DNA from 3 places in the Micromonospora sp. WMMC241 genome. Region 3 is predicted to be linked to each of the others. Evidence: predicted binding sites of a transcription regulator. Region 3 holds the regulator's gene; each other region holds the start of a gene.

Region 1 (10,106 bases), 910 kb from region 3:
TGGACGGCACCTCGATGGCCACCCCGCAGGTGGCGGGCGTGGTGGCGTTGATGTGGTCGGCCAATCCGGCGCTGGTGGGTGACCTGGACCGGACCCGGCGGATCCTCACCGAGACCGCCACCCCGGCCACCGTTCCGGGCGGCTCGACCTGTGGCGGCACCCGGGACCTGGTCGGCGCCGGCCTGGTCGACGCGTACGCGGCGGTGCGGGCGGCCCGCGCCGGTTAACAAACCTTGCCCGATGGCCTAACGTCGGCCGCCATGGAGATCATCGAGCTGGGCCCGGAGCGCCTGCCCGAGGTCGTCGACCTCTGCCGGCGGGCGCTGGACCTGCCGGAGGACGCGGCCGAGGCGCCGGCCGTGGTGGCCACGCTGGCCGTGCGGGCGGCGGCCGACCGTCCGGTGCTGTGCCTCGGCGCGGTCCGCGACGGCACGCTGGTCGGGGCCCTGGTCGGGTCGCTGTCGGCGACCGATCCGCGGCGCGGCCACGTCGACCTGGTCGCGGTGGCGCCGACGGAGCGCCGCCGGGGGATCGGCACGGCGCTGCTGACCGGGGCGGAGGATCGGCTGGCCGCGCTCGGCGCGTCCGAGCTGCTGCTGGCCGGCAACCCGCCGTACTACGCCTGGCCGGGCATCGACGTCCGGTACACCCCGGCGGTCTGCGCCGCGTCGCGGCTCGGCTACCGGCAGGACCGGACGGCCTGGAACATGACCGCCGCGCTGACCGAGGGGTCGCCGGCGCTGCGCCCGACCGAGGCCGCCGAGCATCGGCTGGCCGCTCACGGCGTGACGGTACGCCGGGCCAATCCGGCGGACCTGCCGGCGTTGGTCGGGTTCGCCAGGTCGGTGTTCGGCGGCACCTGGGACGGTGAGCTGGCCGGCTCGGTGGGCCGCCCGGACGCGGGCACGCACCTGGCCGAGCGGGACGGCGAGATCCTCGGCTTCGCCGCGTACGGGTCCGCGCGGCCGAGCTGGTTCGGGCCGATGGGCACCGCCCCGGCGGCCGAGGGCTCGGGGATCGGCGGGGTGCTGCTGCGCCGCTGTCTCCGGGACCAGGCGGCGGCCGGGATCGCCGCGGCGCAGATCGGCTGGGTGGGGCCGGTGCCGTTCTACTCCGGCGCGGCCGGCGCCCGGATCGAGCGCGTCTTCTTCCTCTACCGGAAAGCCATCAAAGGCGCATAACGCCGTTCGCCCTCCGCGATGATCGGCCGCCCCCTACGGTCGAGGCACGGAGGAGGCGGCGCATGCCCACGGATGACGAACGGACCCACGAGCCGGCCGGCGAACTGGCCGCCGATCGGCTCGACCTCGGCGACGCCGAGCAGGACGCCGCCGACCAGCCACCCACGGAGGAAGCACGCCAACCGGTGGACGAGCCGAGGCGGCTGGTCCCGCCGTACGACCGGGCGCACAAGCGGCGCAACCAACGCCCGCTGCCCACCTGAGGCGACATGCGGAAGGGGCGGACCGCTGACGCGGCCCGCCCCTTCCGGCGTACTGGTGGAGCTGGACTCAGAAGTCCATCTCCCCGCCACCCGGGCCAGCCGGGGCGGCCGGGGTCTTCTCCGGCTTGTCCGCCACGACGGCCTCGGTGGTGAGGAACAGCGCGGCGATCGAGGCGGCGTTCTGCAGCGCGGAACGCGTCACCTTGGCCGGGTCGATGATGCCGGCGGCCAGCAGGTCCACGTACTCGCCGGTCGCGGCGTTGAGGCCGTGACCCGGGTCGAGGTTGCGAACCCGCTCGACGACGACGCCACCCTCGAGGCCGGCGTTGACGGCGATCTGCCGCAGCGGGGCGTCCAGCGCGATCTTGACGATCTGCGCGCCGGTCGCCTCGTCGCCGGCCAGGTCCAGCTTGTCGAAGGCGGTCTTGCCGGCCTGCACCAGCGCGACGCCACCACCCGGGACGATGCCCTCCTCGACGGCGGCCTTCGCGTTGCGGACGGCGTCCTCGATGCGGTGCTTGCGCTCCTTCAGCTCGACCTCGGTGGCCGCGCCGACCTTGATCACCGCAACACCGCCGGCCAGCTTGGCCAGACGCTCCTGCAGCTTCTCCCGGTCGTAGTCGGAGTCGCTCTTGTCGATCTCGGCCCGGATCTGGTTGACCCGACCCTGGATCTGGTCGGCGTCGCCGGCGCCGTCGACGATGGTGGTCTCGTCCTTGGTCACCACGACCTTGCGGGCGCGGCCCAGCATGTCGAGGTTGACGGCGTCCAGCTTGAGGCCGACCTCCTCGCTGATGACCTGGCCACCGGCGAGGATGGCGATGTCGGTCAGCATGGCCTTGCGGCGGTCACCGAAGCCCGGCGCCTTGACGGCGACCGACTTGAAAGTGCCACGGACCTTGTTGACCACCAGGGTGGCGAGGGCCTCGCCCTCCAGGTCCTCGGCGATGATCAGCAGCGGCTTGCCCGACTGCATGACCTTCTCCAGGATCGGGAGCAGGTCCTTCACCGACGAGATCTTGCTGTTGACGATCAGGATGTAGGGGTCGTCGAAGACGGCCTCCATACGCTCCGGGTCGGTCATGAAGTAGGCGGAGATGTAGCCCTTGTCGAAGCGCATGCCCTCGGTGAGCTCGAGCTCGAGGCCGAAGGTGTTGCTCTCCTCGACGGTGATGACGCCTTCCTTGCCCACCTTGTCCATCGCCTCGGCGATGATCTCACCGACGGTGGTGTCACCGGCGGAGATGGAGGCGGTGGAGGCGATCTGCTCCTTGGTCTCCACGTCCTTGGCGAGCTTGAGCAGCTCCTCCGAGACGTTGGCGACGGCGGCCTCGATGCCCCGCTTCAGGGCCATCGGGTTGGCACCGGCGGCCACGTTGCGCAGACCCTCGCGAACCAGGGCCTGGGCCAGGACGGTCGCCGTCGTCGTGCCGTCACCGGCGACGTCGTCGGTCTTCTTCGCGACCTCCTTGACCAGCTCGGCGCCGATCTTCTCGTACGGGTCCTCGAGCTCGATCTCCTTGGCGATGCTCACACCATCGTTGGTGATGGTGGGGGCACCCCACTTCTTCTCGAGCACGACGTTGCGGCCCCTCGGGCCGAGCGTCACCTTCACGGCGTCGGCGAGCTGGTTCATGCCCCGCTCGAGGCCGCGGCGCGCCTCTTCGTCGAACGCGATCATCTTGGCCATACGGCGTTGTCCTCCTGGACACTCACGGGCCACCCGGGATGCCCGGATGGGCCGTCTGGTGTACGCACCTTGGGGACGTCGCCACCTGGCGACGACGACGTCCTCCTCGGTCGGGCCGGACAGCCCGCGACGACCGGCCCCGTGCCGCGCCGACGCCCTCCAGGCACCTGCGCGGCCGTGGCCCTACCGCCCCGACCATTGGCACTCACCGTACGCGAGTGCCAATGACTTGTTTAGCACTCTCCCTAGCCGAGTGCAAGCACGACAGCGCCGCTCAGCCGAGTTCCGCAGCCAGTCGGGCCGCGTTCACCGGGCCTTCGTGGGCCCGCTGCTCGGCGTACGCGGCGACCAGCCCGACGAGCTGCGCGAGGTAGGCCGGCACGGCCACCGCGGCGCCGATCACCGCCAGCGCCACCGCACCGACAGTGGTGCCCGGCGCCGCCGTCGGATCGGCACCGAACAGCGCGCCGCTCACCGCGCTCACCACGACGTCCAGCACGCTCGCCGCGACGAGCGCGCACACCACCAGCGCCACCCGGCCCAGCATCATGCCGAAGCGCTGGTGGAACATCCGCCAGGCCCGCCCGATCGGATCCTGCCGCTCGAACAGGTACACCGGCCCGAACAGCGCCACCGCGAACCCGGCGTAGACGCCGGGCAGCAGGCAGAAGCAGGCGCCGACGGTGACCAGCAGCGAGACCACGATCGTCCAGCCCCACAGGCCGAGCGCGCGGCGCAGCCCGTACCGCAGCGCGGCGCCGACACCCACCGGCTCGCCGGCCGCCTGCCGGGCCACCACCCAGGTGCCCGCGGCCCAGCCCACGGCCTGGAGCGGACCCAGGAGCAGGGCGGCGAGCAGCACCGCGCCGTAGAACACGAAGAACCGCTCCAGGTAGCCGTCCGGCAGCACCGGCGCGCCGTCCGAGCCGGTCACCATCTGATCGGTGGGCACGAGGAAGAGCGAGAGGACGGAGATCACCGCCGCCGGGACGCCCTGGGTGAGCAGCATGATCGGCAGGAGCTGCCGCCACCCCCGCCGCACCGCGCCCACGCACCGGGCGAACCAGCCGCCGACGCCCGCGTGCGGCGGGGTGACGAGCGGATCGTTCGGGTCGAGACCCGGATACCAGCCGTGCGGACCGCCGGGCACCGGCTGCGCGGGGAAGGCCGCGCCGGGCATCGGATGACCGGGGTACGCCGGGCCGGCCTGCCAGTTCCAGCCGGAGGACGGTACGGCGTCCGGCGCGGGCCAGCCCGGCGCGGCGGTGTCCGGCGCGGGCCAGCCCGGCGGGGCGGCGTCCGGCGCGGGCCAGCCCGGCGGGGCGGCGTCCGGCGCGGGCCAGCCCGGCGGGGCGGCGTCCGGCGCGGGCCAGCCCGGCGGGGCGGCGTCCGGCGCGGGCCAGCCCGGCGGGGTGCCCTGCTGCGCCGGCCACCCGGGCGGCGGCGGGCCGTCCGGAGTGGGGCCGGGCGGGGTGCCGTACCCGTGCGGGGTGGAGCGGCCCGGGTCGGAGTCGGACGGCCCGGCGGTGGCCGGCGCGGCCCACGGGTCGGCGGCCGGCGGACCGGAGGTGGGCGTCGGCGGATCGGACGGGCCCGCCTGCGCCGGCACCGGCCCGGCGGCCGGCGATGCGGGCCGGTTCGGGTCGGTCGGGGGCACCGGTGGGGTGGAACCCGACGGGGGCAGCTCGGACATGGGCCCTCCTCAGCGGCAACGGCTGGAACGGCTCATGATCTTCCACGGTGCGGTGCCACGACGCTGCACCGGTCGGGGTGGTTCGGCCGCGTGCGGCGGCCGCCGAGGGATCAGGCGATGACGCGGACGTGCTCGGCCTGCGGACCCTTCTGGCCCTGGGCGATCTCGAACTCGACCCGCTGGCCGTCGTCCAGTGCCTTGTAGCCGTCCATCTCGATCGCGGAGAAGTGGACGAAGACGTCCTGCCCGCCGTCGACGGCGATGAAGCCGTAGCCCTTCTCGGCGTTGAACCACTTCACGGTGCCCTGTGCCACGGTGCACTTCCTCACTCTGCGCGGCGTTCCAAGACCCGGGAACCGGCGGACCGGCACCGGCGGCGCACCGGTTCGAGCCATCGGCGACGGCCGCTGAATTCGGTGACCGAAATCGCACGCTACACGAGGCGTGACGACGGCGCACGACCACAAATCGGGCATAATTCGGCCGCCTGCGGCCCCGCCGGAGCACGATTCCGGACCGATCCGGTATGCATGCGGCATGACCAGCGCGCCCACCCCGACCACGGTCCGCCGGATCCGCCCCGAGGACGCCGCCCGGATGCGGGCGCTGCGGCTGGAGATGCTGGCCGACGCGCCGCTGGCCTTCCTGGAGACCGTCGCCGAGGCCGCCGCCCGGCCGCACGCCGACTTCGCAGCCCGGGTGGCGACCGTCTCCCGGGGCGACCACACCGCCCAGTTCGTCGCCGACCCGGGCGGTCGCCTGGTCGGCCACGCCGGGGGCACCGTCGCACCGGACGAGCCGGGCCTGACGCTCGTCTACGCGGTCTACGTGACGCCCGCCCGGCGCGGCAGCGGGCTGCTCGCCGCGCTTGTGGACGAGGTGGCGGCCTGGTCGCGCGCCTGCGGGCGGCCGGAACTGATGATGGAGGTGGTGGTCGGCAACGACCGCGCCTTCCGTGCCTACCAGAAGCTGGGCTTCACCGACACCGGCGTACGCGTCCGGCACCCGCGGATCCCCGCCCTGCGCGAACTCCAGATGCGCCGCCCGGCCTGACCTCCGCGTCGTTAAGAGGGGGCCCCTCCTCTACCGAATGCGTTAAGAAGGGGCCCCGCCTTTCACGCGTGGCGGCGTGACTGGACGATGCGGAAGCGGTTCGCGACGTAGGCGCCGTCGGTGAGCGCCGAGTTGGCCGCGGGGTTCGCGCCCGAGCCGTGGAAGTCGGAGAACGCCGCCGACTGGTTGACGAACACGCCACCGGTCAGGTTGCAGGACAGGTGCACCCCGGCGTCGACCGCCGCCGCCTCGGCCGCGTCCAGCACCGCCTCGTCGGTGGAGTAGACGGCGGCGGTCAGCGCGCCCTTCTCCCCCACCGTCTCGCGCAGCACGCGCAGGCTGTGCTCGGTCGAGTCGGTCGCGATGGCGAACGAGATCGGCCCGAACCACTCCCGCCCATAGGTCGCGGTGTCGCCGGCGTCCAGCTTCACCACCGTCGGCGTACGCACCACGGCGCCCGGGAAGGACGGGTGCTCGACGGTGCGCGACTCCAGCACCGGCTCGCCGACCTTGGTCACCTCGTCGAGGCGCTCCAGCACCCCGTCGTTGACGATGGCGCCGGTCAACTCCACGCCCCGGGCCGGGTCGGCGGTGAGCTTGGCGACCGCGCTGGCGATCCCGGCGGCCACCTCGTCGAAGCTCTTGTGCCCCTGGTCGGTCTCGATGCCGTCGCGGGGGATCAGCAGGTTCTGCGAGGTGGTGCACATCTGGCCGCTGTAGAGCGTGAGCGTGAAGCCCAGGTTGCGGCAGAGCCCGGCGAAGTCGTCGGTGGAGTCGATCACCACAGTGTTCAGGCCGGCCTTCTCCGTGTAGACGGCGGCCTGCCGGGCGTTGGACTCCAGCCAGTCGCCGTACTCGGTGGAGCCGGTGAAGTCGACGATCTTCACGGCCGGGTGCAGGGCCAGCGTCGAGGCGAGCTTCTCGCCGGCCGCCTCCGGGGCGAGCTGCACCAGGTTCGGGTCGAAGCCGGCCTCGGCGAGCACCTGGCGGGCGTACTTCACGGTGATCGCCAGCGGCAGCACCGCGCGCGGGTGCGGCTTCACCACCACCGGGTTGCCGGTGACCAGCGAGGCGAACAACCCCGGGTACGAGTTCCAGGTCGGGAACGTGTTGCAGCCGACGACCAGGGCCACCCCGCGCGGCACCACGTGGAACGTCTTGGTCATCCGCAGCGGGTCGCCCTTGCCGGCGGCCTTCTCCCAACCGGCCGTCCCCGGGTGCCGGGTCATCTCCGAGTACGCGTAGGCGACCGCCTCCAGCGCCCGGTCCAGCGCGTGCGCGCCACCGGCCTGGAACGCCATCACGAACGCCTGGCCGCTGGTGAACTGCACCGCGTTGGCCAGCTCGAAGATGTTCCTGTGCAGGCGGTCGAGGATCTCCAGGCACACCCCGGCGCGGGCCTTCGGGCCGGCGTCACGCCAGGCCGGCAGCGCGGCGGTGGCGGCGTCCACGAGCTGGTCGGCGCCGGCGTGCGGGTAGCGCACGTCCAGCGGCACGCCGAACGGGCTGGCCTCGGTGGCGACCGTGCTGCCGTCGCCGGGTTGGTCGAGCGGGAAGTCGCCGCCCAGGTACGCCTCGAAGGCGGCCTTGCCGTCGGCGGCGGCGGTCTCGCCGTACACCCGAGGGCTGGGCGACTCGGGATAGGCCGACCAGTACCCGCGCTCCGTGATCGCGGTCAGCGCCCGGTCGAGGGTCTCGGCGTGCCTGTCGTACAGGGGGTGCGGGGTCTCCGTCATGCCCGCCATCATGCAACAGGAAGGCACCAGATCAGTAGGGGCGTGTCACAACTCAGATGGCCAACTGCCAGTCGACCGAGCCGGCGGCCGGGCGGAAGCCGAGCTGCTCGTTGATCGCGATCATCGGGGCGTTGGCGGCGGCGTTCCAGGTGTCGACGGTCCGCAGCGCCGGTTCGTGCGCCAGCGCGTACCCCAGGTTGGCGGCCTTGCAGAGCAGGCCGAGCCGGTGGCCGCGGTGGCCGGGGTCGACGATGGTGATCTGCTGCCAGGCGTGGTCGGTGCTGCTCGCGTTGAGGCTGAGCTGGCTCCAGCCGACCAACCGGCCGGACGCCTCGTGCACCGCGCCGGTGTTGTAGCGACGCACGCCCCGGGCGTCGAGCGCCCGTTCCACGCTCCGCTTCCGCTGCGCGTCCATCTTCTGCTGCTCCCACGCCAGCTCCCCCATGGGCGCGTCGAGCAGCAGGCGGCCCTCCAGGTGGGCGACGTCCGCGACGTGCTCGTCGGGCACGCGGTCGCGCCAGCGCACGGTCCGGTAGCCGGCGGCTGCGGCGCGGGCCTCGGACAGCAGCGCGGCCAGCCGGGTCCGGTCGAGCGCGGCCACGTCGAGCCGGCGGCGGACGTCGACGTTTGCCGCCGTCGCGCCCATCGCGGCGGCGAACGCGACACCCGGGAACTCCCGGTCCTCCTCGCCGGGCAGCGCGGCGACGGTGGAACCCACCAGCCGCTTGCCGCCGTGCTCCCGGAGCAGCCGCAGGCCGTGCTCGTGCAGCGCGCGGCCGATCCCGCGCCGCCGGTGGGCCGGGTCCACCACCAGCTCGACGCCGGCGTTCTCGGTGTTCTCCAGCGTGTGCAGGTGCAGCCGGAGCCAGCCGACCGGCTCGCCGTCGAGGCGGGCGACGGACCAGCGCCCGTCGATCCCGGGCATCGGGTGGCGCAGCAGCGCCTCGAACCGCCGCCGGCAGGTCGGTGGCAGGTCGGGCTCGTCGACGGCGCGGGCCGCGCAGTCGATCCGGTACGCCGCGTCCAGCGTCGGCTGGTCGGCGGGGTCGAGCGGCGCGACGGTCAGGCCCATGACGGTGATCCTGGGCCGGGAACGGCGACAGGGCCAGCGGATTTCCGCTGGCCCTGCGCGAGGTTGGTCGGGAGGGACGTCCGCACAACGCCTCCGGCGTTGGGTCGCAAAACTTAGAAAAGTCTCCGGCGGATGCCCTCCCGCACGGAGCATCTTGCGCCGTCCGGTTCCTGCCGTCAAGTCCTTGCCGGCGGTTTTCTGCCACTCCCCGCAGTTTCCCCGTCACCCCCTGGTCGCCCCCAACCCCCCACCCGGGCGCGCCGAACCCCGCCCCCTTCGCCGATCTTGCACTTTCCGCCCCGACAGAAAGGGCGAATCACCCACATCGAGGGCCACAACTGCAAGATCGCGGAGGAGGGCGGGAGGGAGGGAGGGAGGGGCGGGGCGGGGGTTATGGGAGGAGGCCGGCGTCTCGGGCGGCGCGCAGGTTGGGCTTGATGCGGTGGGTGGGGCCGGACTCGGCGGCCACCGCGTCGAGCGTCTTGAGGCCCTCACCGGTGTTGAAGACCACCGTCTCCGCCGTGGGATCGAGCCGGCCGGACTCCACCAGCTTGCGCAGCACCGCCACCGTCACGCCGCCCGCGGTCTCGGCGAACACACCTGTGGTGCGGGCGAGCAGCCGGATCGCCGCGCGGATCTCGTCGTCGTCGGCGTACTCCATCCAGCCGCCGGTGCGACGGACCGCCTCCAGCGCGTAGACGCCGGCCGCCGGGTCGCCGATGTTCAGCGACTTGGCGATGCCGGTCGGCTTGACCGGGACGATGGTGTCGCGGTCGTCGTGCAGCGCGGTGGCGATCGGGTTGCAGCCGGCCGACTGCGCGCCGAACACCTTCCAGCCACCGGCCGGCGCCTCCACCAGCCCGATCTCGACCAGCTCGGAGAACGCCTTGTCAATCTTGGTGAGCAGCTCCCCGCTGGCCATCGGGATGACCACCTGGGCCGGGATCCGCCAGCCCAACTGCTCGGCCACCTCGTAGCCGAGCGTCTTGGAGCCCTCGGCGTAGAACGGCCGGACGTTCACGTTGACGAACGCGGTGTCCTCGAACTCGTCGGTCTCCACCAGCTCACCGCAGAGCCGGTTCACGTCGTCGTAGGAGCCGTCGATGGCGACCAGGTCGCCGCCGTAGACCGCGGTGGTGACGACCTTGCCCTGCTCCAGGTCACCGGGAATGAAGACCACCGACGGCACGCCCGCGCGGGCGGCGTGCGCGGCGACGGAGTTGGCCAGGTTGCCGGTGGACGCGCAGGCGTAGCGGGTGAAGCCGAGCGCGCGGGCGGCGGTCAACGCCACCGACACCACCCGGTCCTTGAACGAGTGGGTGGGGTTGGCGCTGTCGTCCTTGACCCAGAGCGGGCCGGTGAGACCCAGCTCGGCGGCGAGGTTCCCGGCGGCGACGAGCGGGGTCAGCCCGGGGTCG
Region 2 (10,106 bases), 570 kb from region 3:
TACCCACTGGCCCGGTCGGTCCCGGGCAGCGGCGGGCCCGGGGTAGGCCGGGCCACAGCGCGGCCGGGGGCGGGCTTTCCGGCGGCGCGGGGTCTACGGTGAGAGGGTGCACGACGAGCCCATCGACCCGTTCAACGGCGACCCGGCCGATCCGGCTGCCGGCCTGCACGACTCCGGCGAGGAGGAGACACTCGACCCGCTGACCGAGGTCGAGCGGCAGGACGTCCTGGAGGATCTCGCCGATCTGGAGATCTACCAGGCCCTGCTCCAGCCGATCGGGGTGCGCGGCCTGGTGATCGAGTGCGAGGACTGCCGCGAGCCGCACTACTTCGACTGGGACCTGCTCCGGGGCAACCTGCGTCACCTGCTCAACTCGGGGCGTCCCCGGGTGCACGAGCCGGCCTACGATCCCGATCCCGACCACTACGTGAGCTGGGACTACGCCCGCGGCTACGCGGACGGCGTGCACGACACGCTCACCGAGGGCACGGACGACACCGCCCAGGAGTGATCCGGCCGCCGCTCAGGCGACCAGGCCGGCCCGGAAACCGGCGGCCACCGCGTGCGCGCGGTCCCGCGCGCCGAGCTTGCGGAACAGCCGCCGGGCGTGCGTCTTGACGGTGTCCTCGGAGACGAACAGCTCCCGCCCGATCTCCGCGTTGCTCTTGCCCTCCGCCATGCCGAGCAGCACCTGAAGCTCACGCTCGGTGAGCCCGATCGCGCTGCGCGGCGTCCGCGCCGGGCGCTGGCCCGGGCTCGGCTGGGGCGTCTCCGAACCCTCCGCCGCCGGGTCGTTGGCGTCCTCGCCCCGCTGCACCGGCACCATCGTGGGCAGGCCCGCGGCGTCCACCGGCGCCGCCGCCGGCCAGCCCGGCCCGCCCGGGGTACGCCCCGGCGCGGTGGCCCGGGTCGGCCCGCCGACCGCCGCCGCGTCCCGGGCGGTGTCGGCGACCCGGTGCCGGTTGGTCCGTCCGGGGGCGGAGAGCAGCAGCAGGGCCTTCGCCACCGCGCTGGTCAGGTCGTGGTCGGCATTCTGGATCAGACCGCGCGCCCCGGCGCTGATGGTGGCCGCCGCCGCCTCCGACTCCTCGGCGCCGAGCAGCAGCACCGCGGCCTGCGGCGCGCGGGCGAGCACCCGACGGACGAAGCCCGGGCTGTCCGGTCGGGTCAGGGCGGTGTCGGCGAGCACCACGTCGACCGGGCGCTCGGCCAGCCGCAACATCACCTCGGGATCGGAGACTGCCGTCCGGACGACGCCGGACAGCCCGAGCCGCGCCGCCGCGGAGGTCAGATGCTGGGCCGCCAATGGTGTCCGAACGCATACAAGAACGCTACGCACTGTGGTCTCCTCTCCGACTCAGAGCAGACCACGTGCGGGTGGGGTCGGGTGGGGGTTCCGAGCAATCATCCGAACTTTTCCGACAGATGGGGCATATGCCACGGACTGTCCGAGGTTTTCGATCACAGATGTGTGAGCCGGGGACGGCTCGGGTACCGAGTCGTTCATCCGGAACCGGCATCCCGCGCGGACCGCCGCCCGGTAGCTGGCCACGAACATTCTCCGCGGTGCCGCGCGGGAGGAGGGGTGCTGATGTCGAACGTACGTAGGCTGCCTGGACCCATCGTCGACCTCTGGGACTGGCAGCGGCTCGGCGCTTGCCGGGGCCGCGACAGCGCCCAGTTCTTCCACCCGGACGGCGAGCGCGGCTCGTCCCGACTGCGCCGCGAGACCGGCGCGAAGACGGTCTGCGGCACCTGCCCGGTGCGCGCCGAGTGCGCCGCCCACGCCCTCGCCGTCCGTGAGCCGTACGGCGTCTGGGGCGGGTTCAGCGAGTCCGAGCGGCTGCGGCTGCTCGCCCTCGGCTGGGAGGACGCCGCCGACCGCCGGCAGTCCCGGGTGGACGTCGCCCGGCTCGAGGCCCGCCTGGGCCGCGCGCACAAGACCGCCGTCCCCGACCAGCGCAAGGTCGCCTGACCCCTCCGCACGCCTCGACGCCGCGCCTCCGACCCCGGGGGCGCGGCGTCGTGTCGCGTCCACGCCCTGGTTCCGCGGCCCGACATCGTGCCGCGTCACGCCCTGGTTCCGCGGCCCGGCATCGCCGCCGCTGGCGGCGCCCCGGTGGAGGTCCCTCGATGACAGCCTTTGGAGCTGATATCGGGAACGACTCAGACCAGACCGGCGTGGCCTCGGGCCCGTCCGGAGGCGAGCCCGGAGCGCGACCCGAGCGCTCGCCTCCGGCCCATGGCCGGGCTCCGGAACCCGCTGCCGAGCGCCCACGGCGGGTTGGTACCTGAGTCGTTCCCGATATCAGCTCCAAAGGCGGTCCACCGAACAGCACGGCCGCACGCCGCCCGAGCCGCTGACGCGCCGACCACCCGCCCGCCCGGTCAGGCCACGGCCAGACCACGCGGTCAGGCCACGGTCACCTTGACGGTGTGCCAGCCGGTCGCGCCGTCCGGGGCTACCGGGCTGCGCCGCTCCGGCTGCGTCTCGCCGGCCGCGTCGGTGGCGCGTACCTGGAGGGTGTGCTCGCCGGGGGTGGCGTCCCAGCGCCACGACCACTGGACCCAGGTGTCCGACGACACCGCCGGGGCGAGCGTCGCCTCCCGCCAGGGGCCGTCGTCGACGCGTACCTCGACGCGGCGCACGCCCAGGTGCTGCGCCCACGCCACGCCGGCGACCGTCACCGGGCCGGCGGACGGGCGGCTGCGGGCCCGGGGCGTGTCGATCCGGGACTGCGTCTTGATCGGGCCCTGGGCGGACCAGCCGCGCGGTACCCAGTACGCGTCGAAGTCGGCGAAGCTGGTCAGCTCCAGCTCGGTCAACCACTTGCACGCCGAGACGTACCCGTAGAGGCCGGGCACCACCATCCGCACCGGGAAGCCGTGCTCGACCGGCAGCGGCTCGCCGTTCATCCCCACCGCGAGCAGCGCGTCCCGCCCGTCGCGCAGCACCGAGGTGGGCGTGCCGCAGGTCCAGCCGTCGGCCGACCGCCCGACCACCTGGTCCGCGCCCTCCTCCGGGCCGGCCTCGTCCAGCAGCTCCTTGATCGGCACGCCGAGCCAGCGGGCGTTGCCGATCAGATCGCCGCCCACCTCGTTGGAGACGCAGGCCAGCGTCACGTACCGCTCGACCATCGGCCGGGCCAGCAGCTCGTCGAAGCTCAGTTCGATCGGGTTGCGGACCCGGCCGTGGATGCGCAGCTTCCAGGTGACCGGGTCCACCTGCGGCACCACCAGCGCGGTGTCGATCCGGTAGAACTCCCGGTTCGGGGTGACGTAGGGAGCGAGCCGGGGCAGGGACAGGTCCGCGCCGGCCGGCACCGGCGGGGCGGGCACCGCCGGGGCGGGCAACGTCACCGCCTCCCGCGCCGCCGACACACCACGTCGGCCGGCCAGCCAGTGCCCGCCGAGGCCGGCGACCGCCGCCGCGCCGGTCAACAGGCCGGCGCCGCGCAGGAACCGGCGCCGCGACTCCTGGTCACCGCCCTCCATCGGCTCCCAGCCGCCCGGATGCTCCTCCTCGCGCGCGAGCGCGGCGGCCACCGACGGTGGCGGCGTGGGCCGGGACGCCGGCTCCGGCATCGCCGAGGGCAGCGGAGGCCCGGCCGGCGACGCCGATCCGGTGCCCGCCGGGGCGCGGTCGGCCCGCAGCGGGCCGGCCACGAACGCCCAGAGCGTCAGCCCGCCGAGACCGGCGCCGACCAGCGACGGCAGCGCGTCGAACCCGTCCGCGCCGGGCCGGGTCAGCGCGGCGGTCACGCCGAGCGCGGCGAACGCGGCGATGCCGGCCAGGCCCAACGCCAGCCGTCGGGCCGCGGCCAGGCCGAGCAGCGCCGCGAAGCCGCCCAGCAGCAGCGCCGTGCCGACCAGCAGCGCGATCTTGTCGTACCTGCCGAAGACGTCGATGGCGAACTGCTTGAGCGGCTCGGGCACCAGGTCGACCACGAGGCCGCCGACGGCGATCAGGGGGGCGGACCGGGGACCGGTCAGGACGGCCACCGGTTCGGCGACGCCGAGCGCCACCACGGCGGCGACGACACCGGAGAGTGCCGCGTGGCGGCGGGAGATCGGGCTCACCCGGCCCAGTGTGGTCGACCGGTCGGGCCGGTTGCCAATCTCGTCAGCGTTCCGTAAGCGGATGGGCGTCGGGGCACACCGCCGGCTCGGCGATGTGCCCCGACGTCGGGCCTTACTCCTCGGGTCAGAAACCCGGGCCGTGCTGGTGGCCGTGGCCGTGCGAGTGGCCGTGCCCGCCGGCGGCGGCCGGCTCCGGCTCGGCCGGCTTCTCCACCACGAGGCTCTCGGTGGTGAGCAGCAGGCCGGCGATCGAGGCGGCGTTGGAGACCGCGTTGCGGGTCACCTTCACCGGGTCGAGGATGCCGGCCTTGGCCAGGTCGACGTACTCGCCGGTGGCGGCGTCGAGGCCGGTGCCCCACTCCTGGCCGACGACCTTCTGCACCACCACGTAACCGTCGTGGCCGGCGTTCTGGGCGATCCAGCGCAGCGGCTCGACCAGCGCCTTGCGCACGATCGAGACACCGACCTTCTCCTCGCCGGTGAAGCCCAGGTCGTCGTCGAGCACCGGCAGGATCTGGGCCAGCGCGGCGCCGCCGCCCGGGACCGTACCCTCCTCGACCGCGGCCTTGGTCGCGGCGATGGCGTCCTCGATGCGGTGCTTGCGCTCCTTCATCTCGACCTCGGTGGCCGCGCCGACCTTGATCACCGCGATGCCGCCGGAGAGCTTCGCCAGACGCTCGGAGAGCTTCTCCCGGTCCCACTCGGAGTCCGACGCCTCGATCTCCTTGCGGATCTGGGCGACCCGGTCGGCGACCTCGGTGGACTGGCCGCCACCGTCGACGACAGTGGTGTTCTCCTTGTCGACCACGACGCGACGGGCGGTGCCGAGCACCTCCAGGCCGACCTGGTCGAGCTTGTAGCCCAGCTCCGGGGCGACCAGCTCGGCGCCGGTCAGGACCGCCATGTCCTGCAGCATCGCCTTGCGGCGGTCGCCGAAGCCGGGCGCCTTCACCGCGCAGACCTTGACGGTCTTGCGGATGGCGTTGACCACCAGCGTGGACAGGGCCTGGCCCTCGACGTCCTCGGCGATGATGAGCAGCGGCTTGTTGTTCTGGAGGACCTTCTCCAGCAGCGGCAGCAGCTCCTCGATCGCCGAGATCTTCTGCGTGGTGATCAGGATGTACGGGTCCTCCAGGACCGACTCCTGCCCCTCCACGTCGGTGACGAAGTTCGGCGAGATGAAGCCCTTGTCGAACTGGAGACCCTCGGTCACGTCCAGCTCGGTGGTGAGCGCCGAACCCTCCTCGACGGTGATCACACCGTCGCGGCCGACCCGCTCCATCGCCTCGGCGATCAGCTCGCCGATCGCGGCGTCCTGCGCGGAGACGGTCGCCACGTGCGCGATCGACTCCTTGCTGGCGACCTCGACGGCCTTGCCGAGCAGCGCCTCGGAGACCTTGGCGGCCGCCGCGTCGATGCCCCGCTTCAGGCCGGTCGGGTTGGTGCCGGCGGCCACGTTGCGCAGGCCCTCGCGGACCATGGCCTGGGCCAGCACGGTCGCGGTGGTGGTCCCGTCGCCGGCGACGTCGTTGGTCTTGGTCGCCACCTCCTTGACCAGCTGCGCGCCGAGGTTCTCGTACGGGTTGGTGAGCTCGATCTCCTTGGCGATGGTCACGCCGTCGTTGGTGATCGTGGGCACACCGAACTTCTTGTCCAGGACGACGTTGCGCCCGCGGGGGCCGAGGGTGACCTTGACCGCGTCCGCGAGGGCGTTGACACCGTGCTCGAGCAGGTGCCGGGCGTCATCCGAGAAGCTCAGGATCTTTGCCATCAGTATCCCTTCGAAGCGACGTTGCCCCGGCCCGGCGAGCCGGACCGGGGCAACGACACTGATCGGTTGCTTACTTCTCGATGACCGCGAGGACGTCGCGGGCGGAGAGCACCAGGTACTCCTCGCCGGCGTACTTGACCTCGGTGCCGCCGTACTTCGAGTAGAGAACGGTGTCGCCGACCTTCACGTCGACCGGCACGCGGTTGCCCTTGTCGTCGATCCGGCCCGGGCCGACAGCGAGGACGGTGCCCTCCTGCGGCTTCTCCTTGGCGGTGTCGGGGATCACGATGCCCGAGGCGGTGGTGGTCTCGGCCTCGTTCGCCTGCACCACGATGCGGTCCTCGAGCGGCTTGATCGCAACCTTGGTCGCGGTAGTCACGGGCATACCCTCCTGGGGTACTGGGTGTCGTTACCGGTCGGCGTGCCGACCAGCGTCAATCTGCCACATGCCACCGGGCGGGGCCGTCGTCGCGGGTGCCGGTCCGCCTGGCGTTCAACCGCCGGACACCAGGGCCCGGAGGTTGGCACCCTCAGGGTGAGAGTGCTAATCGCAGGTTATTCCTCGGCTAGCACTCCGTCAAGGAGAGTGCCAGCGTCGCGCCCACCGTGTCGCCGCCGGACCGGGTCGGGAGAATGGTCGGGTGGATCTCGACCAGCTCGCCGCGCTGCGTACCCCCGAGGGGTCGGCCGCGCTCGCCGCCGCGGCGGAGGTGGCCGGCGGCGACCCGCTGTCGGCGGCGGCCGCGCTGCGCTCGGCCGAGATCCCGGGTGGACTCGCGGCGGCGGCGCTGACCCAGGCGGAGCTGCGCCGCCGGGCCGCCGGCAAGTTCGGCGCGGCGGCGGCCGGGATGCTCCTCACCCGAGCCGGACTGGAGCAGGCCACCCGCCGGGTGGTCGCCGACCGGCGGGCCGCCCGGTTGCGCGCCGCGGGCGTGACCCGCCTCGCCGACCTGGGCTGCGGGCTGGGCGCCGACGCGCTCGCCGCGGCCCGCGCCGGCATCCGGGTGTACGGGGTGGAGGCCGACCCGGTGACCGCCGCGATGGCCGCCGCGAACGCCGAGGCGGCCGGGCTGGCGGATCTGGTCACGATCGAGTGCGGCGACGCCACCGCGTTCGACGTGCGCCGGGTGGACGGCGCGTTCTGCGACCCGGCGCGCCGGCGGGCCGGCACCGGTCGCCGCATCTTCGACCCGAACGCCTACTCCCCGCCGTGGGACTTCGTCACCGGGCTGGCCGCGCGGGTGCCGCACACCGTGGTCAAGGTGGCGCCCGGGCTGGACCACGCGCTGATCCCGGCCGGCGCCGAGGCCGAGTGGGTGAGCGTGGACGGCGACCTGGTGGAGGCCGCGCTCTGGTGCGGCCCTCTCGCCGGCGTCCCCCGCCGCGCCACAGTGCTGCGGGAGAAGGAAGGGCCCCCTGTTAACGCCTCCGGTAGAGGCGGGGCCCCCTGTTATCACCTCACCGGAACCGGCGCGGAGGACGCCGCGGTCGGCCCGGTCCGGCGGTTCCTCTACGACCCGGACCCGGCGGTGGTGCGCGCGCACCTGGTCGCGGAGCTGGCCGCCGACCTCGACGCCACACTCGCCGACCCGACGATCGCCTACCTGTACGCCGACGAGCCCAGGTCGACGCCGTTCGCCCGCTGCCTGGAGATCACCGACGTGCTGCCGTTCTCGTTGAAGCGGCTACGTGCCCTGTTGCGGGAACGTCGGGTCGGCCGGGTGGAGATCCGCAAGCGGGGGTCGGCGCTGGAGCCGGAGAAGCTGCGCCGCGACCTGCGGCTGGCCGGCGACGAGGCGGCCAGCCTGGTGCTGACCCGGGTGGCCGGCGCGCCCACCGTGCTGATCTGCCGCCCGGTGCCGACCGCCGGCTGACCGGACGGTTCCGGCTCGCCGGGCGGCGGTCGCCGGGTTAGCTTGACCCTCATGGCGGGACAGGGCACTCCGGCGACCGCGCTGCTGACCAGGCGGAAGATCGCGCACACCACGCACCCGTACGACGTGTCGCCGGACGCGCCGAACTACGGCGCGCTGGTCGCCGCCGCGCTCGGGGTGCCACCGGAGCGGGTTTTCAAGTCGCTGGTCGCCGAGGTCGACGGCAGGCTGACCGTGGCGGTGGTGCCGGTGACCGGGGAGCTGGACCTGAAGGCGCTGGCCGCGTCGGTCGGCGGCAAGCGGGCCGCGTTGGCGGACCGGGCGGTGGCCGAGCGGACGACCGGATACGTGCGGGGCGGGATCAGCCCGCTCGGGCAGCGCAGGGCGCTGCCGACCGTGGTCGACGCGTCCGCGCTGGATCACCCGACCGTCTATGTCTCGGCCGGCCGCCGAGGTCTCCAGGTGCAGCTTGCGCCGGCCGATCTGGTGGCGCTGACCGGGGCCGTGACCGCCCCGATCGCGGCCGGCTGAACCGGACGTCTGGGAGCGTTTCCGCAGCCGGTGTCGGTGAGGTGACAACCGCGTTGCTGAATTGTTACCGCCGCCAACAAACTTCTGACCTCGGCACTCTTGCGGAGCGCGGGAAGCGCGGAATACGTTGCCGGACACAACAAAACACTGGACGCAACTCCCCCCACCCCCCGAAAGGACCCGTGCACATGCGCAAGGGCTTCCTCACCTTCGCGGCCGTCGGTCTCCTCGCGACCGGCAGCATGGCCGCCTGTGGTGACAACGGCGGTTCTTCCGACCAGGCCGGCGGTTCGAACGACAAGAAGCCGAAGATCGGCGTGATCCTGCCGGACAGCAAGTCCTCCGCCCGCTGGGAGGGCGCGGACCGCAAGTTCCTCAAGGCGGCCTTCGACGCCGCCGGCGTCGAGTCCGACATCCAGAACGCGCAGAACGACAAGACCGCGTTCCAGACCATCGCCGACCAGATGATCACCAACGGCGTGAACGTGCTGATGATCGTCAACCTGGACTCCGGCACCGGCAAGGCCGTGCTCGACAAGGCCAAGTCGCAGGGCGTCGCCACCATCGACTACGACCGGCTGACCCTGGGCGGCTCCGCCCAGTACTACGTCAGCTTCGACAACGAGGCCGTCGGCAAGCTCCAGGGCGAGGGCCTGAGCAAGTGCCTGACCGACAAGGGCGCCAAGAACCCGTCGATCGCGTACCTCAACGGTTCGCCGACCGACAACAACGCCACCCTGTTCAAGAACGGGTACGACTCGGTGCTCAAGCCGAAGTTCGACGCGAAGGAATACACCAAGGTCGCCGACGACCCGGTGCCGGCCTGGGACAACGCGCAGGCCGCCACCATCTTCGAGCAGCAGCTGACCAAGGCCGGCGGCAAGATCGACGGTGTGCTCGCCGCCAACGACGGCCTCGGCAACGCGGCCATCTCGGTGCTGAAGAAGAACAAGCTCAACGGCAAGGTCCCGGTGACCGGTCAGGACGCCACCAAGGAGGGCCTGCAGAACATCCTCGCCGGTGACCAGTGCATGACCGTCTACAAGGCGGTCAAGAAGGAGGCGGACGCCGCCTCCGAGCTGGCCATCGCGCTCGCCAAGGGCGAGAAGAAGGACACCGGCCAGACCGTCAAGGACCCGGAGGGCAACCGGGACGTGCCGGCCGTGCTGCTGGAGCCGAAGGCCATCTACAAGGACAACGTCAAGGACGTCGTGGCCGACGGTTACGTCACCAAGGAAGAGCTCTGCACCGGTGCGTTCGCCAAGCTCTGCACCGACGCCGGCGTGAGCTGACCCACCCCGCCTCAGGCGGCGCCGCCCGGCACGGGACGACTCCCGTGCCGGGCGGCGCCCTCGCCGGACGGGATCCGAGACCTCCCTCCGCCCAAAGGAGACCCCCCGTGTCCGCAACCCCCCTGCTGGAGCTACGCGGGATCGACAAGAGCTTCGGTCCCGTCCAGGTGCTGCGTGACGTCGCCTTCGCCGCGCACCCCGGCGAGGTGACCGCGCTGGTCGGCGACAACGGCGCCGGCAAGTCGACCCTGGTCAAGTGCATCAGCGGCATCTACCCCACCGAGGCCGGCGAGTTCCTCTTCGACGGCCGGCCGGTGAGCATCAACAGCCCCCGGGACGCCGCCGCGCTCGGGATCGAGGTCGTCTACCAGGACCTGGCGCTCTGCGACAACCTCGACATCGTGCAGAACATGTTCCTCGGCCGGGAGAAGCGCAGCGGCATCGTGCTCGACGAGCCGACCATGGAGCAGATGGCCGCCGAGACCCTGGCCGGCCTGAGCGTGCGCACCGTCAAGTCGCTGCGCCAGCACGTCTCCAGCCTCTCCGGCGGGCAACGGC
Region 3 (10,106 bases):
CCGGGATCTCCCCGGCGACGATCCGGCAGAACAGGCAGTCGACTCCCATCGCAGCAGTGTAAGGAACGTACGGCAGGATGGCCGGCATGGCGGGACGGGCGGTGCTGGTGACGGGGGCCTCGCGGGGCATCGGGCGGGCGGTGGCGCGGGCGTTCGCGGCCGGCGGGGACCGGGTCGCGATCCACCACCGGGACTCCGCCGACCTGGCCGGGGCGCTCCGCGCCGAGCTGCCCGGCGACGGGCACGTGGTGGTCCGCGCCGACCTGGCCGACCCGGACGCGGTCCGGACCATGGTGGACGCCGCCGCCGGGCTGCTGGGCGGGCTCGACGTGCTGGTCAACAACGCCGGCGTGTTCGGGCCGGCCGACCCGCCGCACCCGGTCTTCGAGAGCACCTACGAGCAGTGGCGGGCGCGCTGGCGGGAGGTGCTCGACACCAACCTGTTCGGCGCCGCGAACGCGTCGTGGTGCGCCGCTCAGCACATGCGGGAGCGGGGCGGGCGGATCGTCAACGTCTCCTCCCGGGGAGCGTTCCGGGGCGAGCCGGCCAACCCGGCGTACGGGGCCAGCAAGGCGGGGATGAACGCGATGGCGCAGTCGCTGGCGGTGGCCCTGGCGCCGTACGGCATCGGGGTGGCCTGCGTCGCCCCGGGCTTCGTGGAGACCGACATGACCAACGAGCACCTCAAGAGCGAGCGCGGCGAGGCGGTGCGGGCGCAGTCGCCGTTCCGTCGGGTGGCCCGTCCGGAGGAGATCGCGGCGGCGGTGCACTGGCTGGCCAGCCCGGAGGCCGAGTGGGCCGCCGGCACCATCGTCGACCTGAACGGCGCGTCCTACCTGCGGAGCTGACGCGTCGAAACCGGGTGACGGGGTAGGTACCCCGGGCATGGCCGACACCGAGCTGCTGGACATCGCCGCCGACTACCGCGTGGTCGACGGGCACGACGACGACCCCGTGCTGCTGCGGCCGGACGGCAGCCCCGTCGAGACGTGGCGTGACGACTACCCGTACGAGCAGCGCCTCGACCGGGACGAGTACGACCACCAGAAGCGGCTGCTGCAGATCGAACTGCTCAAGCTCCAGGACTGGATCAAGGACACCGGCGAGCGGCTGGTGATCCTCTTCGAGGGCCGCGACGCCGCCGGCAAGGGCGGCACCATCAAGCGCTTCATGGAGCACCTCAACCCCCGCGGGGCGAGCGTCGTCGCCCTGGTCAAGCCGGACGAGCGGGAGGCCGGCCAGTGGTACTTCCAGCGCTGGCTGGCCCACCTGCCGACCGCCGGCGAGATCGTGCTCTTCGACCGGTCCTGGTACAACCGGGCCGGCGTGGAACGGGTGATGGGCTTCTGCTCCCGTAACGAGTACCTGGAGTTCCTGCGGCAGGTCCCGGACCTGGAAAGGATGCTGGTGCGTTCCGGGATCCGGCTGGTGAAGTTCTGGTTCTCGGTGTCCCGCAACGAGCAGCGCACCCGGTTCGTGGTGCGCAAGGTGGACCCGGTGCGGCAGTGGAAGCTGTCCCCCATGGACCTGGCCTCACTCGACCGCTGGGACGAGTACACCGAGGCCAAGGAGGCGATGTTCTTCTGGACCGACACCGCGGACGCGCCGTGGACGGTGGTGAAGAGCAACGACAAGAAGCGGGCCCGGCTGGAGGCGATGCGGCACGTGCTGCACAGGTTCGACTACGACGGCAAGGACGTCGACGTGGTCGGCACGCCCGACCCGCTGATCATCGGCCCGGCGGGCCTGGACCTGGGCCCCGAGGACCAGCCGGTGCCGATCTTCCCGCGCCCCTGACCGAGGGCCTACCAGCGGCCCAGGCGGGTGGCGAGCACGCTGAGCGCGGCGACCCCGGCGGTGGAGGTGCGCAGCACGGACGGGCCCAGGCGCACGGTACGGGCGCCGGCCTCGCGGAAAGCGGCCAGCTCCGGCTCGGCGATGCCGCCCTCGGGGCCGACCACCAGGACGATCTCGCCGGTCGACGGCAGCTCGGCCGTGCTCAGCCGCTCGTCGGCCTCCTCGTGCAGCACGAACGTCGCGGCGGCGCCGGCGATCCGCCGGGTGACAGTGGCGGTGGACTCGTCCGGGGCGCCGGCCACCACCGGCAGCCACGGGCGGCGGGCCTGCTTGGCGGCCTCCCGGGCGGTGGCCGCCCACTTCTCCCGGGCCCGTACGCCCCGGTCGCCGCGCCACTGGGTGACCGAGCGGGACGCCGCCCAGGGCACGATCTCGTCCACCCCGACCTCGGTCATCGCCTGCACGGCCAGCTCACCCCGGTCGCCCTTGGCGATCCCCTGCACCACGACCAGCCGGGGTACGCACGCGTCGGCGTACCCCCGGGTGGTGATCCGCAGGTCGAGGGTGCCCCGGCCGACGGCGGTGACCACCGCGGCGGCGGTCCCGCCCCGGCCGTCGGCGAGCAGCAGTTCCTGGCCGACGCGCAGCCGCTGCACGGTGGCCGCGTGATGGCCCTCGGGGCCGTCCAGCGTCACCGTGTCACCGGTGGGCAGCGCCTCGACCAGGAACAGCGGCGCCGACACGTCAGGCGTGCCCGTTGAAGGCGTCGCGCATCCGGGAGAAGAAACCGCCCTGCTTGGTCAGCTCGGCGACCTCCTCACCGCGGGTCTTGGCGAAGTCGCGCAGCATCCGCTCCTGGTCGGCGTCGAGCTTCGTCGGGGTGCGCACGTCCAGGTGGACGTAGAGGTCGCCCCGGCCGGTGCCGCGCAGGTGCGGCACGCCGCGGGCGCGCAGCCGAAGCGTGCTGCCGGGCTGGGTGCCCGGCTTGACGTCGACGACCTCCTCGCTGTCGAGCGTCTTGATGGTCAGCCGGGTGCCGAGCGCGGCGGCGGTCATCGGCACGGTCACCCGGCAGTGCAGGTCGTCGCCCTTGCGGGAGTAGACGTCGTGGGTCCGCTCGTGGATCTCGACGTAGAGGTCGCCGGCGGTGCCGCCGCCCGGGCCGACCTCGCCCTGCTGGGCCAGCCGGATCCGCATGCCGTCCTCGACGCCGGCCGGGATCTTGACGGTCAGCGAGCGGCGGGTGCGCACCCGGCCGTCGCCGGCGCAGGTCGGGCAGGGGTGCGGGATCGTGGTGCCGTAGCCCTGGCAGACGGTGCACGGCCGGGCGGAGACCACCTGGCCGAGGAACGTCCGCTGCACCGACTGCACCTCGCCCCGGCCGCCGCACGCCTCGCAGGTGGCCAGGTGGGTGCCGGCGGCGGTGCCGGCGCCGGAGCAGGTGGTGCAGAGCACCGCGGTGTCGACGGTGATCGGCGCCTCGACGCCGAACGCGGTCTCGTTGAGGTCCAGCTCCAGGCGCAGGATCGCGTCGGCGCCCGGCCGGGTACGCGGCCGGGGACCCCGGCTGCCGCCCGCCGCGCCGCCGAAGAACGCGTCCATGATGTCCTGGAAGCCGACGAACGGGCCGGCCCCGCCCGGGCCGCCCGGGCCCCCGCCGCCGCCGCCCGGGGCGAGCGGGTCGCCACCGAGGTCGACGATCTGCCGCTTCCGGTCGTCCGAGAGGACCTCGTACGCGGCGTTGATGTCCTTGAACTTCTCCTGTGCCTCCGGGTCCGGATTCACGTCCGGGTGGTACTGCCGCGCCAGCTTGCGGTAGGCACGCTTGATGTCGTCGTCGGAGGCGTCCCGGCTCACGCCGAGAATGCCGTAGTAGTCCCTGGCCACTGGGTTCGGTGTCCTCATGTTCGTCTCGCGTCTCGCCGGTCGTCGGCCGCAGCCGGCCGTCGGCCCTGACTGGTCAGTTCTGGGCCAGCAGCTCGCCCACGTAGCGTGCCACGGCCCTCACCATGGCGATATTGCCGGGGTAGTCCATCCGGGTCGGCCCGAGTACGCCGAGCCCGCCCACGATGGTGGCGCCCGGGCCGTATCCGGTGCTGACCACCGAGGCGGCCCGCAGGTTGTCGATCTCGTTCTCGTCGCCGATGAGCACCCGGGTGGCGTTGCTCGGTTCCGTCTCGCCGATCAACTTGAGCAGCACGACCTCCTCCTCGAGCGCCTCGAGGATGGGTCGCAGCGAGCCCTGGAAGTCGAGCAGGCCGCCCCGGGTCAGGTTGGCGGTGCCGGCCAGCGCGATCCGCTCCTCGTGCCGTTCGACGAGCGTCTCCAGCAGCACCGTGGAGAGCGTGGTCATGGCCGGGCGCAGGTGCGGCGCGGACTCCTCGACGAGCGCCTGCACCAGCGGCGGCGTCTCGGCGAGCTGGCTGCCGACCAGCTTCTCGTTGACCAGCCGGCGCAGGTCGGTCACGTCCTCGGCGGGGACCGGGGCGGGCAGCTCGACCAGCCGCTGCTCGACCCGCCCGGTGTCGGCGATCATGACGACCATCAGCCGGGTGGTGGAGATCGGCACCAGTTCCAGGTGGCGCACCTTGGACCGCGCCAGGCTGGGATATTGCACCACCGCGACCTGCCGGGTGAGCTGGGCCAGCAGCCGGACCGTGCGATGCACCACGTCGTCGAGGTCGACCGCGCCGACCAGGAAACGCTCGATCGCCCGGCGCTCGGCCGGGCTGAGCGGCTTGACCCGGGAGAGCCGGTCGACGAAGAGGCGGTAGCCGCGGTCGGTGGGCACCCGGCCGGCGCTGGTGTGCGGCTGCCGGATGTAGCCCTCCTCCTCCAGCACCGCCATGTCGTTGCGCACCGTCGCCGGCGAGACGCCGAGCTGGTGCCGTTCGACAAGGGCCTTGCTGCCCACCGGCTCCTGCGTGTGGACGTAGTCCTCGACGATGGCGCGCAGCACGGCGAGCTTGCGGTCGTCGAGACCCATCTCCCCCACCTCCTGACGCACCTCGGCCGGGCGACGCGCGGCATCCGCCGGGCGGCTGGCACTCGACTGTAGCGAGTGCCAGTCTACGTCGGCACCCCCGCCGACGCGATGATCAGTGGCGCACCCCCGGTCCGGCCCGCCGGTCCGGCCCGCCGCGCCGGGGCCGAACAGCCCTGGTGCCGCTTGCTCCCGGGACCTACCGTGACGTGCATGACTGAACCTCCTCGCCCGCCCGGAGCGGGGGACCCCAACCCCCAGCCCGACCCGGCCGCGCCGTCGGCCCCCTACGGCTCGTCGCCGGCCGACGAGCCCCCCACCGCACCACTGTCCGGGGCCCCGGGCGGAGGCGGCTATCCCCCGCCCGGTGGCTATCCGCCCCCGGGCGGCCAGCCTCCGGCGGGTGGCTATCCCCCGCCGGGTGGCTACCCTCCGCCGGGTGGCTATCCCCCGCCGGGTGGCGGTGCCCCGGGCTACGGGGCCGGCTACCCCGCCGGCGCCGGGTACGGCCCGGCCGCCTACGCCAACAACGACGAGAAGACCTGGGCCCTGGTCGCGCACTTCGGCGGCGCCGCCGGCGTGATCATCGGCGGTGGCCTCCTCGGCTGGGTCGCCCCGCTCGTCGCGCTGATGACCCGGGGGCAGCAGTCGCCGACCGTCCGCGCGCACGCGGTGGCGGCGCTGAACTTCCAGATCACCTGGGCCGTCGCCGGCGTGCTGGCCTGGGTGCTCACGCTGGTCACCTGCGGCATCCTGTTCTTCGTCCCGATGCTCGTCTGGCTCGTGCCGCTGATCTTCGGGATCATCGGCGGCGTCAAGGCGAACGACGGCGTGCTCTACCGCTACCCGATGAGCTACAGCTTCACCAAGTGACCAGGTCCGGTCGGCCGAGGTCCTCGGCCGACCGACCGGTCAGGGCAGCAGGTCGCGCACGACCGCGTCGGCCAGCAGCCGGCCGCGCAACGTGAGCACGGCCCGACCCTCGGCGTACGCCCCGGCGTCGAGCAGCCCGCCCACCCGGGCCCGCTCGGCGCCGGCCCGACCGGCGGTGTCCAGCACGTCCAGCGGCAGCCCGGAGGCGAGACGCAGCCGCAGCATCACGTCCTCCATGTGCTGCTCGTCGCCGGTGAGCCGCTCCCGGGCCAGCGCGGGCGACGCCCCGGCCGCCAGCCGCTCCGCGTACGCCGCCGGGTGCTTCACGTTCCACCAGCGCACGCCGCCGACGTGGCTGTGCGCCCCCGGGCCCAGGCCCCACCAGTCGGCGCCGGTCCAGTAGAGCAGGTTGTGCCGGCACGCCGCCGCCTCGGACCGGGCCCAGTTGGACACCTCGTACCAGGAGAAACCGGCCGCGCCGAGCGCCGCCTCCGCGGCCAGGTAGCGGTCCGCCGCCACGTCGTCGGAGGGGTACGGCAGCTCGCCCCGGCGCATCCGCGCGGCCAGCCGGGTGCCGTCCTCCACGATCAGGGCGTACGCGCTGACGTGGTCCACCCCCGCGTCGACCACCTGGGCCAGCGAGGCCGCGAAGTCGTCCGCCGTCTCCCCCGGCGTGCCGTAGATCAGGTCCAGGTTCACGTGGTCGAACCCGGCGTCGCGCGCCTCCCGGGCGGCGGCGGTGGCCCGGCCCGCGCCGTGCCGCCGGTCGAGCACCGCGAGCACCCCCGGCGCGGCCGACTGCATGCCCAGCGAGATCCGGGTGTAGCCGGCCGCCCGCAGCGTCTTCAGCGACTCCGGGGTCACCGACTCGGGGTTGGCCTCGGTGGTCACCTCGACGTCGGCGGCCAGCCCCCAGGTGCGGTCGATCCCGTCGAGGATCCGGGCCAGGTCGTCGGCGGGCAGCAGGGTGGGAGTTCCGCCGCCGACGAAGACCGTGTCCACCCGCGGCGGCGGGGAGTCGCCCAGCACCCGGCCGGCGAGCGCCAGCTCGGCCAGCACGGTGTCGGCGTACGTCTCCCGGCTCGCCCCGCCGCCCAGCTCGGCGGCGGTGTAGGTGTTGAAGTCGCAGTAACCGCACCGGCTGGCGCAGAACGGGACGTGCACGTACACCCCGAAGCCGCGGGCGCCGACGGCGCGGCGGGCGGCAGCGGGCAGCGACCCGTCGCGCGGGACGGGTTCACCTTCTGGAAGGACGCCGGGCATGGCCACTAGTGTGCCCGGCATGACCTCTCCGGACGCTCTCGTGCGGGTCGCCACGGCCCGTGGGGTGACCACCCTCACCCTGGACAGCCCGCACAACCGCAACGCGCTCTCCACCCCGCTGATGACCGAGCTGCTGGCCGGGCTGGCCGCGGCGGTCGCCGACGACGCGGTCCGGGTGATCGTGCTGGACCACACCGGCCCGGTGTTCTGCTCCGGCGCCGACCTGAAGGAGACCGCCGCCGCGTACGCCAGCGGGACCGTGCCGGCCGGGATGCTCGGCGACGTGCTGGTCGCCGTGCGGGAGTGCCCGAAGCCGGTGCTGGCGAAGGTGGCCGGGCCGGCCCGGGCCGGCGGGTTGGGCCTGATCGCCGCCGCCGACCTCGCGGTCTGCGCCGAGGCGGCCACGTTCGCGTTCACCGAGGTGCGGATCGGCGTGATCCCGGCGGTCATCTCGGCGACCGTGCTGCCCCGGCTGAGCCCGCGGGCCGCCGCCGAGCTGTACCTGACCGGCGACACGTTCGACGGGCGGCGGGCCGCCGAGATCGGCCTGGTCACCGCCGCGGTGCCGGCGGACGGGCTGGACGACGCCGTGGAGCGCTTCTGCGCCTCGCTGGTGAAGGGGGCGCCGGCCGCGCTGGCCGGGGCGAAGGAGCTGCTGCGCCGGCCGTCCGCGACCGACCTGCGGGCGGAGATCGCCGAGTTGGCGGCGCTCTCCACCGGGTACTTCCTCTCCGGCGAGGGGCGGGAGGGGGTGCTCGCGTTCCGCGAGAAGCGCCCCGCCGCGTGGGTGCCCGCCGGAGAATGAAAGGAGGGGCCCCTTCCTAACGTATTCGGTATAGGCGGGGGCCCCTTTTAACAGCGACCCGTCACGGGCCGGTGACGCGGGGGCGAGCAGGCCGGTCGGCCGAGTCGGGAAGCGGCGCCGGCGACGTACGCTGGTCGGACTGTCGTGACTGGGGGTGCTGGTGCGGACGCGAGCGTCGATCGTGGCATCTGGTGTGGTGGTGTGCGTACTGGCTCTGCTCGCGATCTGGTTCGTGACCAAGCAGTTCGGTCACCACCTGCGGCTGCCGCTGGCCAGCCGGACCTGCACCGTGCAGGCCGACGGCGAGGTGGTGCTCGGCGCCGACCAGATGGCAAACGCGGCCACCATCGCGGCCATCGGCATGCAGCGCGGAATGCCCGAGCGGGCCGTGGTGGTGGCGCTGGCCACCGCCTACCAGGAGTCGCACCTGCGCAACATCGCCCACGGCGACCGGGACTCGCTCGGGCTGTTCCAGCAGCGCCCGAGCCAGGGCTGGGGCACCCCGGAGGAGATCCGCGACCCGCGCTACGCGGCGCGGAAGTTCTACGCCGCGCTGAAGAAGGTGCGGGGCTGGGAGGAGATGCGGGTGACCGAGGCCGCCCAGCGGGTGCAGCGGTCGGCCTACCCCGAGGCGTACGAGAAGTGGGCGGACGAGTCGGAGGTCCTCAGCCGCGCGTTGCTCGGCTCGGCGACCGGCGCGGTGGCCTGCACGGTCGGTTCGACGCCGACCATGCGCGGGCCGGCCGCGGCCAGCGCGGTGCTGGAGGGCCTGACGCTCGACTGGGGACTGCCCCGGTTGACCGCGGCGTCGAACCTGACCGGGCTGACGGTGCCGGCCAGCGACGACCGCAACGGCTGGCGGTACGCGCACTGGCTGGTCTCGCACGCCGACGACCACGGCGTGAAGTCGGTCCGCTTCGGCAGCCTGGAGTGGACGGCCGAGCAGGGCACCTGGGCCCGGGTGAAGGGCGACCCGGCGACGCAGGTGCTGGCCGAGGTCTTCGCCGACACCTGATCGGATCAGGCTCAGCCCTTCACCGCGCCCGCCACGAGTCCGGAGACCATCCGGCGCTGGACCAGCAGGAAGAACACGATCACCGGCAGGGTGAACAGGGTGGACGCGGCCATCACCGAACCCCAGGCGGTGTCGTCCCGCCCGAAGAAGAACGTCATCGCCACCGGCAGCGTGTACTTCTGCTGGTCGTTGATGAAGGTCAGCGCGAAGATCAGCTCGTTCCAGGCGGTGATGAAGGAGAAGATGCTGGTCGCCACCAGGCCGGGCGCGACCAGCGGGAAGAGCACCTTGCGGAAGGTCTGCGCCCGGCTGGCCCCGTCGATCGCGGCCGCCTCCTCCAACTCCTTCGGCACCGCCGCGACGAAGCCGCGCAGCATCCAGACCGCGAACGGCAGCGAGAAGCCCAGGTAGGTGAGGATCAGGCTGGGCAGCGTGTTGTAGAGGCCGAGCCGCTGGATCATCAGGAACAGCGGGATGACCAGCGCCTCCAGCGGGATCATCTGCACCACCAGGAGCAGGATCAGGAAGCTGGTGCGCAGCTTGAACCGGAACCGGGCCACCGCGGTCGCGGCGAGCAGCGCGACCAGCCCGCTCAGCAGCACGGTGGCCACCGCGACCAGCACGCTGTTGAGGAAGAAGTCGAGGAACGTCACGCCCGGGATCAGGTTGCCGGTGAGGATCTCCCGGTAGTGCTCCAGGGTGGGCTCCGCCGGCACCGGGCGCGGCGTGGCGGAGAAGATCTCCCGGTTGGGCTTCAGCGAGGTCGCGATCATCCAGTAGACGGGGAACGCGGCGAAGAGCGCGACCAGCAGGCCGGCTCCGTTGAGCGCGAGCTTCTTCACGACTCGTCCTCCTGCCGAAGCACCATGCGGACGTACAGGGCGGTGACCACGAGCAGGATCACGGTGAGGATGACGGCGATCGCGGAGCCGAGGCCGTACTTGGGCGGTGGCGAGAACGCCTCCGCGTACGAGTAGATCGACAGCATGAACGTCGACCGGTCCTGGGTGCCGCCGGCCAGCACGAACTGCTGGGTGAAGACCTTGAAGTCCCAGATCGTGGAGAGCACCACGAGAATGCCGAAGACCGGCCGCAGCATCGGGAACGTGACCGACCAGAAGACCCGCCACGGGCCGGCGCCGTCGACGCGGGCCGCCTCCTGCAGCTCGGTCGGCACGCTCTTGAGCCCGGCCAGCACGCTCACCGCGATGAACGGGAACGAGTGCCAGACCACCACCAGCGTCAGGATGCCGAAGAACAGCAGCGGGTCGTTGAACCAGCCGTAGCCGGTCCAGTCGCTGCGCCCGAACAGGGTGGTGGAGAGGCCGTCGGGCAGCTTGTTGAACAGCCAGGTGACCAGGCCGCTCGTG

The links. The regulator HrcA, encoded in region 3, represses chaperone genes, less so after heat shock. The targets are predictions, from matches to a motif close to GGTTNGCACNCTCNNNNNGAGNGTGCNAACC.
Region 1: a site for HrcA is predicted at 3,331-3,361, ahead of groL (chaperonin GroEL). Genes of this name have one in related genera too.
Region 2: a site for HrcA is predicted at 6,371-6,401, ahead of groES (co-chaperone GroES). Genes of this name have one in related genera too.

What each region holds. Positions count from the first base shown of each region.
Region 1 is NZ_JAPZBF010000001.1:342,798-352,903, reverse strand. It holds gene O7598_RS01735 (S8 family serine peptidase) at 1-227, shown strand, start outside; gene O7598_RS01730 (GNAT family N-acetyltransferase) at 261-1,181, shown strand; gene O7598_RS01725 (hypothetical protein) at 1,244-1,444, shown strand; gene groL (chaperonin GroEL) at 1,512-3,134, opposite strand; gene O7598_RS01715 (hypothetical protein) at 3,409-4,827, opposite strand; gene O7598_RS01710 (cold-shock protein) at 4,938-5,141, opposite strand; gene O7598_RS01705 (GNAT family N-acetyltransferase) at 5,365-5,880, shown strand; gene paaN (phenylacetic acid degradation protein PaaN) at 5,943-7,616, opposite strand; gene O7598_RS01695 (GNAT family N-acetyltransferase) at 7,669-8,841, opposite strand; gene thrC (threonine synthase) at 9,080-10,106, opposite strand, start outside.
Region 2 is NZ_JAPZBF010000001.1:687,209-697,314, reverse strand. It holds gene O7598_RS03450 (DUF5319 domain-containing protein) at 107-511, shown strand; gene O7598_RS03445 (helix-turn-helix transcriptional regulator) at 524-1,339, opposite strand; gene O7598_RS03440 (WhiB family transcriptional regulator) at 1,592-1,975, shown strand; gene O7598_RS03435 (sulfite oxidase) at 2,413-4,080, opposite strand; gene groL (chaperonin GroEL) at 4,205-5,851, opposite strand; gene groES (co-chaperone GroES) at 5,922-6,236, opposite strand; gene O7598_RS03420 (THUMP-like domain-containing protein) at 6,493-7,725, shown strand; gene ybaK (Cys-tRNA(Pro) deacylase) at 7,777-8,256, shown strand; gene O7598_RS03410 (sugar ABC transporter substrate-binding protein) at 8,445-9,548, shown strand; gene O7598_RS03405 (ATP-binding cassette domain-containing protein) at 9,656-10,106, shown strand, end outside.
Region 3 is NZ_JAPZBF010000001.1:1,252,692-1,262,797, reverse strand. It holds gene O7598_RS06080 (histidine triad nucleotide-binding protein) at 1-49, opposite strand, end outside; gene O7598_RS06075 (SDR family NAD(P)-dependent oxidoreductase) at 87-848, shown strand; gene ppk2 (polyphosphate kinase 2) at 886-1,797, shown strand; gene O7598_RS06065 (16S rRNA (uracil(1498)-N(3))-methyltransferase) at 1,806-2,540, opposite strand; gene dnaJ (molecular chaperone DnaJ) at 2,542-3,684, opposite strand; gene hrcA (heat-inducible transcriptional repressor HrcA) at 3,758-4,783, opposite strand; gene O7598_RS06050 (DUF4870 domain-containing protein) at 4,994-5,653, shown strand; gene hemW (radical SAM family heme chaperone HemW) at 5,693-6,916, opposite strand; gene O7598_RS06040 (enoyl-CoA hydratase-related protein) at 6,936-7,721, shown strand; gene O7598_RS06035 (hypothetical protein) at 7,876-8,736, shown strand; gene O7598_RS06030 (carbohydrate ABC transporter permease) at 8,748-9,578, opposite strand; gene O7598_RS06025 (carbohydrate ABC transporter permease) at 9,575-10,106, opposite strand, start outside.